Regions from separate parts of the Shimazuella sp. NTD250 genome, predicted to be linked through region 3. Evidence: riboswitches for the same ligand, from Rfam matches in the RefSeq annotation. Region 3 holds a riboswitch; each other region holds the start of a gene.
The links. A riboswitch is a leader RNA that binds a small molecule or an ion and turns the genes downstream of it on or off. The one in region 3 is predicted to bind S-adenosylmethionine.
Positions count from the first base shown of each region.

Region 1: linked by a shared signal. The riboswitch ahead of AC5WOF_RS14070 (aminotransferase class I/II-fold pyridoxal phosphate-dependent enzyme) and the one ahead of AC5WOF_RS07410 (aminotransferase class I/II-fold pyridoxal phosphate-dependent enzyme) in region 3 are both predicted to bind S-adenosylmethionine.
Region 2: linked by a shared signal. The riboswitch ahead of AC5WOF_RS11390 (homocysteine synthase) and the one ahead of AC5WOF_RS07410 (aminotransferase class I/II-fold pyridoxal phosphate-dependent enzyme) in region 3 are both predicted to bind S-adenosylmethionine.

Region 1 covers NZ_JCAJZS010000005.1:137,849-140,122, reverse strand. The annotation lists gene metH (methionine synthase) at 1-444, opposite strand, end outside; SAM riboswitch class I at 520-630, opposite strand; SAM riboswitch class I at 970-1,077, shown strand; gene AC5WOF_RS14070 (aminotransferase class I/II-fold pyridoxal phosphate-dependent enzyme) at 1,209-2,274, shown strand, end outside.
Region 2 covers NZ_JCAJZS010000004.1:111,511-113,784, forward strand. The annotation lists gene AC5WOF_RS11385 (cation:proton antiporter) at 1-787, shown strand, start outside; SAM riboswitch class I at 850-957, shown strand; gene AC5WOF_RS11390 (homocysteine synthase) at 1,035-2,274, shown strand, end outside.
Region 3 covers NZ_JCAJZS010000002.1:500,458-502,731, forward strand. The annotation lists gene AC5WOF_RS07410 (aminotransferase class I/II-fold pyridoxal phosphate-dependent enzyme) at 1-778, opposite strand, end outside; SAM riboswitch class I at 860-963, opposite strand; gene AC5WOF_RS07415 (M24 family metallopeptidase) at 1,152-2,274, opposite strand, start outside.

The DNA of each region.
Region 1 (2,274 bases), on a different contig from region 3:
AACTTGTTCGTAGTATGAGTGGGCTAACTCATGAAAAGTAATTCCGCCTGTCACGGTAAGGGTTTTGGTCGTGGGACCGATAGAGCCAGCTACATAACGAGGATGATTTGTTGTACTAAAATGATCCCGCGCTGTACAAGCGATGCGTGCTGCTGCTTGGTTGATTTCTGTTGTTCGGTTTTGTAAATCATACTCCGCTAAAACAACAGAAGTTGCCCCAAATGTATTGGTTTCAATGATATCGGCACCAGCATCTAAATATGATTTATGAATATTAAGAATTACATCCGGACGGGTTAGATTTAAAATTTCATTACACCCTTCATATTCTTCACCATCAAAATCTTTTGCGGTTAACTGAGCACGTTGAAGCATTGTTCCCATCGCTCCATCAATGATAAGTATTTTTTCTTTCAGTCGCTCTTCAATGGGTGTTCTGTTCATTGCTATCATCCTTTGTGTAAGATCAAAAAAACCTTTCATCTGGGTAAGATGAAAGGTGAACGATTGTATCGTCAACTCTCATCTCGCGGAATCCAATAATCCGCAGGAATTGGCACCATATTGATCCATAGATCAATTGGTTGCCGGGTTTCATCGGGCCAGTCCCTCCACCACTCTTGATAAGAGAAAGATTCATTTGTATTTGGTTAATATTGTTACTCCCAATTATTGATTATACTACAAGGTTAGGAGAAAAAGAAGATTGTTTATTTGTTACAGGATATTTTCGAGTACTTGCTTTTGGATTTAAGGATTTTCTTTTGGATGAATATATAATAATCTATGAAAAGTTGCAATTATTTTTGCTTAGGAGTTATATTAACTTACATTTGGTGTCAACCAGTGTAGAACCCCAATTTACAATAATATCGGATAATTTTGTTTTCGTGTTTGACTTCTATTCAGATGTAGGATAACCTAAAAATAACTAGTGCAAATCTTGAATAAAATAATATTTTGATAATTCTCTTATCGAGAGCGGCGGAGGGACTGGCCCGATGAAGCCCGGCAACCAATTGATTTAATCAATAAGGTGCCAATTCCTGCAGGAAGTATATTCCTGATAGATAAGGGAAGAGGAAACGATGGATAAAACTGGCCTCTTCTCTTAGGAGAAGAGGTTTTTTGATGCAAAAAAATAGGACAAGGACTTCAGTAGTTTATACGAATACGTGCCTAGTAAAACGAAACGGGGAGTGATTTGGATGAGAATAGAGACATTGTTATTGCATAATGGAAATGAGTTAGATCCACAGACAGGGGCTTCAAGTGTTCCCATCTATCAAGCTTCTACCTTTCATCAGTTTGATATCGATAATCCGGGGCAATTCGATTATTCCCGAAGTGGAAATCCAACACGCCAAGCATTGGAAGATACCATTGCAAAGCTAGAGAGTGGTTGTCGAGGCTTCGCTTTTGCTTCCGGAATGGCAGCAATATCTACTGTGTTTCTGTTATTGTCCAAAGGAGACCATATCATTGTTTCGCAGGATGTTTATGGTGGTACGTATCGTATTTTAACGCAAGTGCTAAGTCGATTTGGGATTGACAGTACTTTTGTCGATACAACCAGAACAGAAGCTATCACTCAAGCACTTCGTCCAAATACGAAAGCAATCTATATCGAAACTCCTTCCAATCCAACCCTAAAAGTAACAGATCTAGGCGAGATAGTAAAAGTAGCAAAAGAAAATAAATTATTATCTATTGTCGATAATACATTTTTAACACCTTATTATCAGCGTCCATTAGCATTTGGATTCGATATCGTTGTGCATAGCGCAACGAAGTTTTTGGGCGGACATAGTGATGTGGTGGCAGGACTTGTAGCGGTAAGAGATGAACAATTAGCAAATCAAATCAAGACTCTTCAAAATGCGTTTGGAGCAGTACTAGGAGTGCAAGATTCATGGCTAATTCTACGGGGATTGAAAACCCTGCAAGCGAGGTTGGACATATCTTCCAAAAATGCAGAAAAGTTAGCAGTGTGGTTACAAGAGCATAAAGAGGTGGAGAAAGTATATTATACCGGTTTAGAGGAACATGAAGGTCATCGTATACAATGTAAACAAGCTAGTGGTCATGGCGCAGTATTATCTTTTGATGTAGGAAGTGGAACAAAAGTAAGGAAACTACTTCAAAAGATTCGACTGCCTATCGTTGCCGTTAGTTTAGGTTCTGTAGAAAGTATTCTATCTTATCCTGCATTGATGTCCCATGCGGCAATGCCACAAGAAGTTAGATTAAAACATGGGATAACAGATGGATTGC
Region 2 (2,274 bases), on a different contig from region 3:
CCGGATTTTGGATCAGCATAAGTTGATCAAAACAAATTTGGGGAGATTTGTAATATTTGGCGCAAGCATAGAAGATATCATCGCATGGATGATGTTACCAATCATTTTATCTATTGCTGCTCTTAATTTATCTTTCAGCAGTGTTAGTATATTTCTGTATCTGAGTCTTTATCTTGTAGTAATGTTTTTTGTGATCAAACCTCTTTTAAAGTTTTTGATACAAAAGTTTCCTACCCTCCAGCATGAATTTTTCGCAATATTTCTCATTTTGTTTTTAGGCAGCAGTTTGATCACTGAAAAAATGGGACTGCATGCTATTTTTGGAGGTTTTATAGCAGGACTAATTATACCTAGATTAGACCCTGTCACAAAAGATCTCAATGTGAAGATTTCCGATTTTGTTAATACTCTTTTGGTTCCTATTTACTTTGTAAGTTCGGGTTTTAATATCGATTTGCGTTCTTTTACAAACAGTTATCATATCGGGATCATTCTCCTGTTTATTGGTGTAGCATTTATTTGCAAATACTTTACCTGCTTGTTCTTCGCAAAAGGGATAGGATATAGTTGGGGGGAATCAAGTGCCATCGGGGCTTTGATGAATGCTCGTGGGTTGATGATACTCGTGTTTGCAAACATTGGTTTAACCAGTAAATTAATTTCTGCCAATGATTACTGTATTTTATTTCTCATTGCGATTATTACTACGGCTATAACGTCCCCTTTATTAAAATGGTCATTGGGAAAGCAATACAATATGGAAAAGATAGGACAGGAAGAGTATTGACGGTTGCCGCAAAATTCAATATAATCGAGTAAACCGAGTGTTGAACTATATATTTTTAATATCTCTTATCCAGAGAGGCGGAGGGACTGGCCCGATGATGCCCGGCAACCCTAGTGATTCACTAGAAGGTGCCAATTCCTGTAGAGACAAACGTCTCTAACAGATAAGATGAGGAATTTAGAAACCCAAAGCCTCTTCTGGATAAGAAAGAGGCTTTTTTTGTGCGATAAAAAAGGGGGAATTATCATTGAGTACATTTCGACCTGAGACGATTACTGTTCATGGGGGTCAGGCACCAGACCCTGCTACCAATGCAAGAGCCGTTCCTATTTATCAAACAACTTCGTATGTATTTGACGATACACAGCATGCTGCTGATTTATTTGCGTTAAAAGAATTTGGAAATATATATACTCGGATTATGAATCCTACAACGGATATTTTAGAAAAAAGAGTTGCTGAGCTGGAAGGTGGTGTTGGAGCACTTGCAACTAGTTCAGGTCAAGCTGCGATTACGTATTCGATTTTAAATATCGCCAGAGCTGGAGATGAGATTGTAGCCTCAAGCAACCTTTATGGCGGCACCTATAATTTATTTCGGCACACGCTTCCTAAGCTGGGAATTCATGTGCATTTCGTAGATCAGACTAACCCAGATAACTTTCGCAAAGCGATAACAGATAAAACCAAAGCTGTGTTTGCAGAAATCATCGGGAACCCTCAATTAGATGTATTAGATGTAGAAGTAGTAGCCGATGTAGCGCATGAAGCAGGTATACCGCTGATTATTGACAACACGTTTGCCACACCTTATTTAAGTCGCCCATTTGATTTTGGAGCAGATATCATTGTTCATTCTGCAACCAAATTTATCGGAGGACATGGAACGAGTATTGGTGGAATTTTAGTAGACTCTGGAAAGTTTAATTGGAAAAATGGTAAGTTCCCTGATCTAACAGAACCAGACCCAAGTTACCATGGCGTTTCTTATACAGAAGCAGTAGGACCCCTTGCATATATTATTAAAGCACGTGTCCAGCTATTGCGAGATACAGGTGCCGCTATTTCTCCATTTAATGCATTTTTATTGCTGCAAGGGTTAGAAACCCTGCACCTGCGCATGGAACGACATAGTGAAAATGCGCTGAAAGTTGCCAAGTTTTTAGAAAATCACGACAGTATTACATGGGTAAATCACCCTGGGTTAGAAGGTCATCCCTCCTATGAAAAAGCGCAAAAATATTTAGCAAAAGGACAAGGAGCCATCTTTACGTTTGGCATCAAGGGCGGACGAGAAGCAGGAAAACGTTTGATTGAAAATCTATCTTTATTTTCTCATCTAGCCAATGTGGGTGATGCGAAGTCCCTTGTGATCCATCCAGCAAGTACGACACACCAACAGCTCACAGAGGATGAACAAAAAGCAGCTGGTGTTAACCCAGAACTTATTCGTTTGTCAGTTGGGATTGAATCTGTAGATGACATCA
Region 3 (2,274 bases):
CTAACTGTAGAGCATTTTCTTCATGACGATCCATCCGTAAAGCGAGTGTTTTCATCCCCCTCATCAACAAGTAGCAGTCATGAGGTCCTAAACTTGCCCCTATGGCGTTATGCAAGTATCTTACACGCTCTGATAATTCAGATCCTTTTGTCACGATCAGACCAGCGAGTACATCATTATGACCACCTAAATACTTCGTTGCACTATGAATGACGATATCAGCACCTAATTCAATCGGACGTTGGTAGTATGGGGTCAAAAAAGTGTTATCCACAATAGTTATGATCTGATGTCTGCGAGCTAGGCTGCAAAGCGCTTGTATATCAGCGACCTGCATCAATGGGTTGGTAGGTGTTTCGATAAAAATAGCTCGTGTGTTGGCCTGGATGGAACTTTCTACATCCTCAAGATTACGCAAATCTACATAAGTGAAGTCCAAACCGAAGCGTCGAAGGTTTTCTTCAAACAATCGATAAGTTCCTCCATAAAGATCAAGAGAGACGATCAAATGATCTCCTTGTGAAAACAATCCCATTACCGTTTGAATGGCTGCCATTCCTGAACTACAAGCAAAACCTTCATCTCCTTGTTCTAATCTTGCAATGCTTTCTTGCAGCACATCTCGGGTCGGATTAGCTGTCCGCGTATAGTCATAACCTGTACTTACCCCACCAACGTGTTCATAAGCAGTTGCAAAATAAACTGGAAAATTAATAGCTCCTGTCTTCGGTTCCTTTCTACAGCCTATCTGCGCTAATTCCGTCTCCATTTTTTTCATTTGTTCATCCTCCTGACCCATTTCCTCACATAAAAAACCTCTTCTCCTAAGAGAAGAGGCTGGTTTTCGACACCGCTTCTTCTCTTATCTTCCAGGAATTCCTGCAGGATTTGGCACCTTATTGATCAAGATCAATTGGTTGCCGGGCTTCATCGGGCCAGTCCCTCCGCCACTCTTGATAAGAGAAAATCTTTAAATATAATATTTATTTATTTTTATCAAACTAATTTTATCATATATATTACTTTTCTATCAATGTTGGTGAAATAATCATCTATCTATAGAAATCATGGATAGGCAGCTACAACCCTATCCATGATTGGATGTCTAGTTATTGGGTTAAAAATACTATTTCCTTGCAGTCAAAGCCTTTTTAAATAGTGATGACATCTTCGCTAGAAATGGATAGAGATACTAATCCATTACTTTTGACGACATATGTATTTTCTATTCCGACAACACCCCTGCCAGGAAACGTGAATTTAGGCTCGATTGCAATGACCATATTCTCTTGTAAGGGTTGTTGAAATCCTTTTGCCAAAATGGGGAACTCGTCAATTTCCAAACCTACTCCATGTCCCAAAAATTTCGCTTGATCTTCCCCAAATCCCATAAAATGAGCTTGTAAACCAGCATCTTCCACTATTTTTAAAGCATGCTGATATAAACTCTCCCATGTAACTCCTGGTTTTCCTAACTGTTCTACAGCACGCAAAAGGTTTCGACTTACTTCATATGCTTGTACCAGATCGTCTTCAAGTGTACCAATGACAGCTATTCGAGTTTGATCAATCATATAGCCTTCTACTACTGTGCTAAAGTCGAGTAAAATTGGTTCGTTTTGAGCTAATTTTTTGAAACTTGCACCTTGTGGACTAGCAACTGTCAATCCTAAGCCGCCAGCAGGACCATCAAAATAAGTCGGGGTTGCTGCTGCCGCACCAGAAGCTACCATCCCCAGTGACAACTCTTGGTTGTAACCTCGCATTCGATTGAGATTTATATTTCCACGTACTCGTAAATATTGCTCCATTTTCGCTGCTAATTGTACTTCTGTCATACCTATTGATATCCAAGCAGGCAATTGTTGAATAACTTCATCTACTAATATAGCAGCCTGCTGAATCTGCGCTAGCTCGTAGTTTGATTTTACTGCACGCTGCAAGCGAATAATAGGAGAGATGTCTTTGATTTCTGTATCTAGCATCTGCTGATAACGAACACCTAACTGATAAGGTAACACATCAAGTTCCAATCCTAATGTATTAGGTTTACCAAAACGAGCCTGTATACGCTCTCCTAATGTTCTCATTCTCCCTAATGGCTCCACTTCAATAGAACTTTCCTCTGTTGCACGAACAACGCTTTTTTTCACATAAAACACAGGATCTTCTGAATCAGGAACATAGAGTAAACCGTTTTGCATAGATCCTGTGTAGTAGAAAAGGTCTACATTTTGTGTAATAAGAGCTGCCGGAATTTCATGCTTGCGTAGT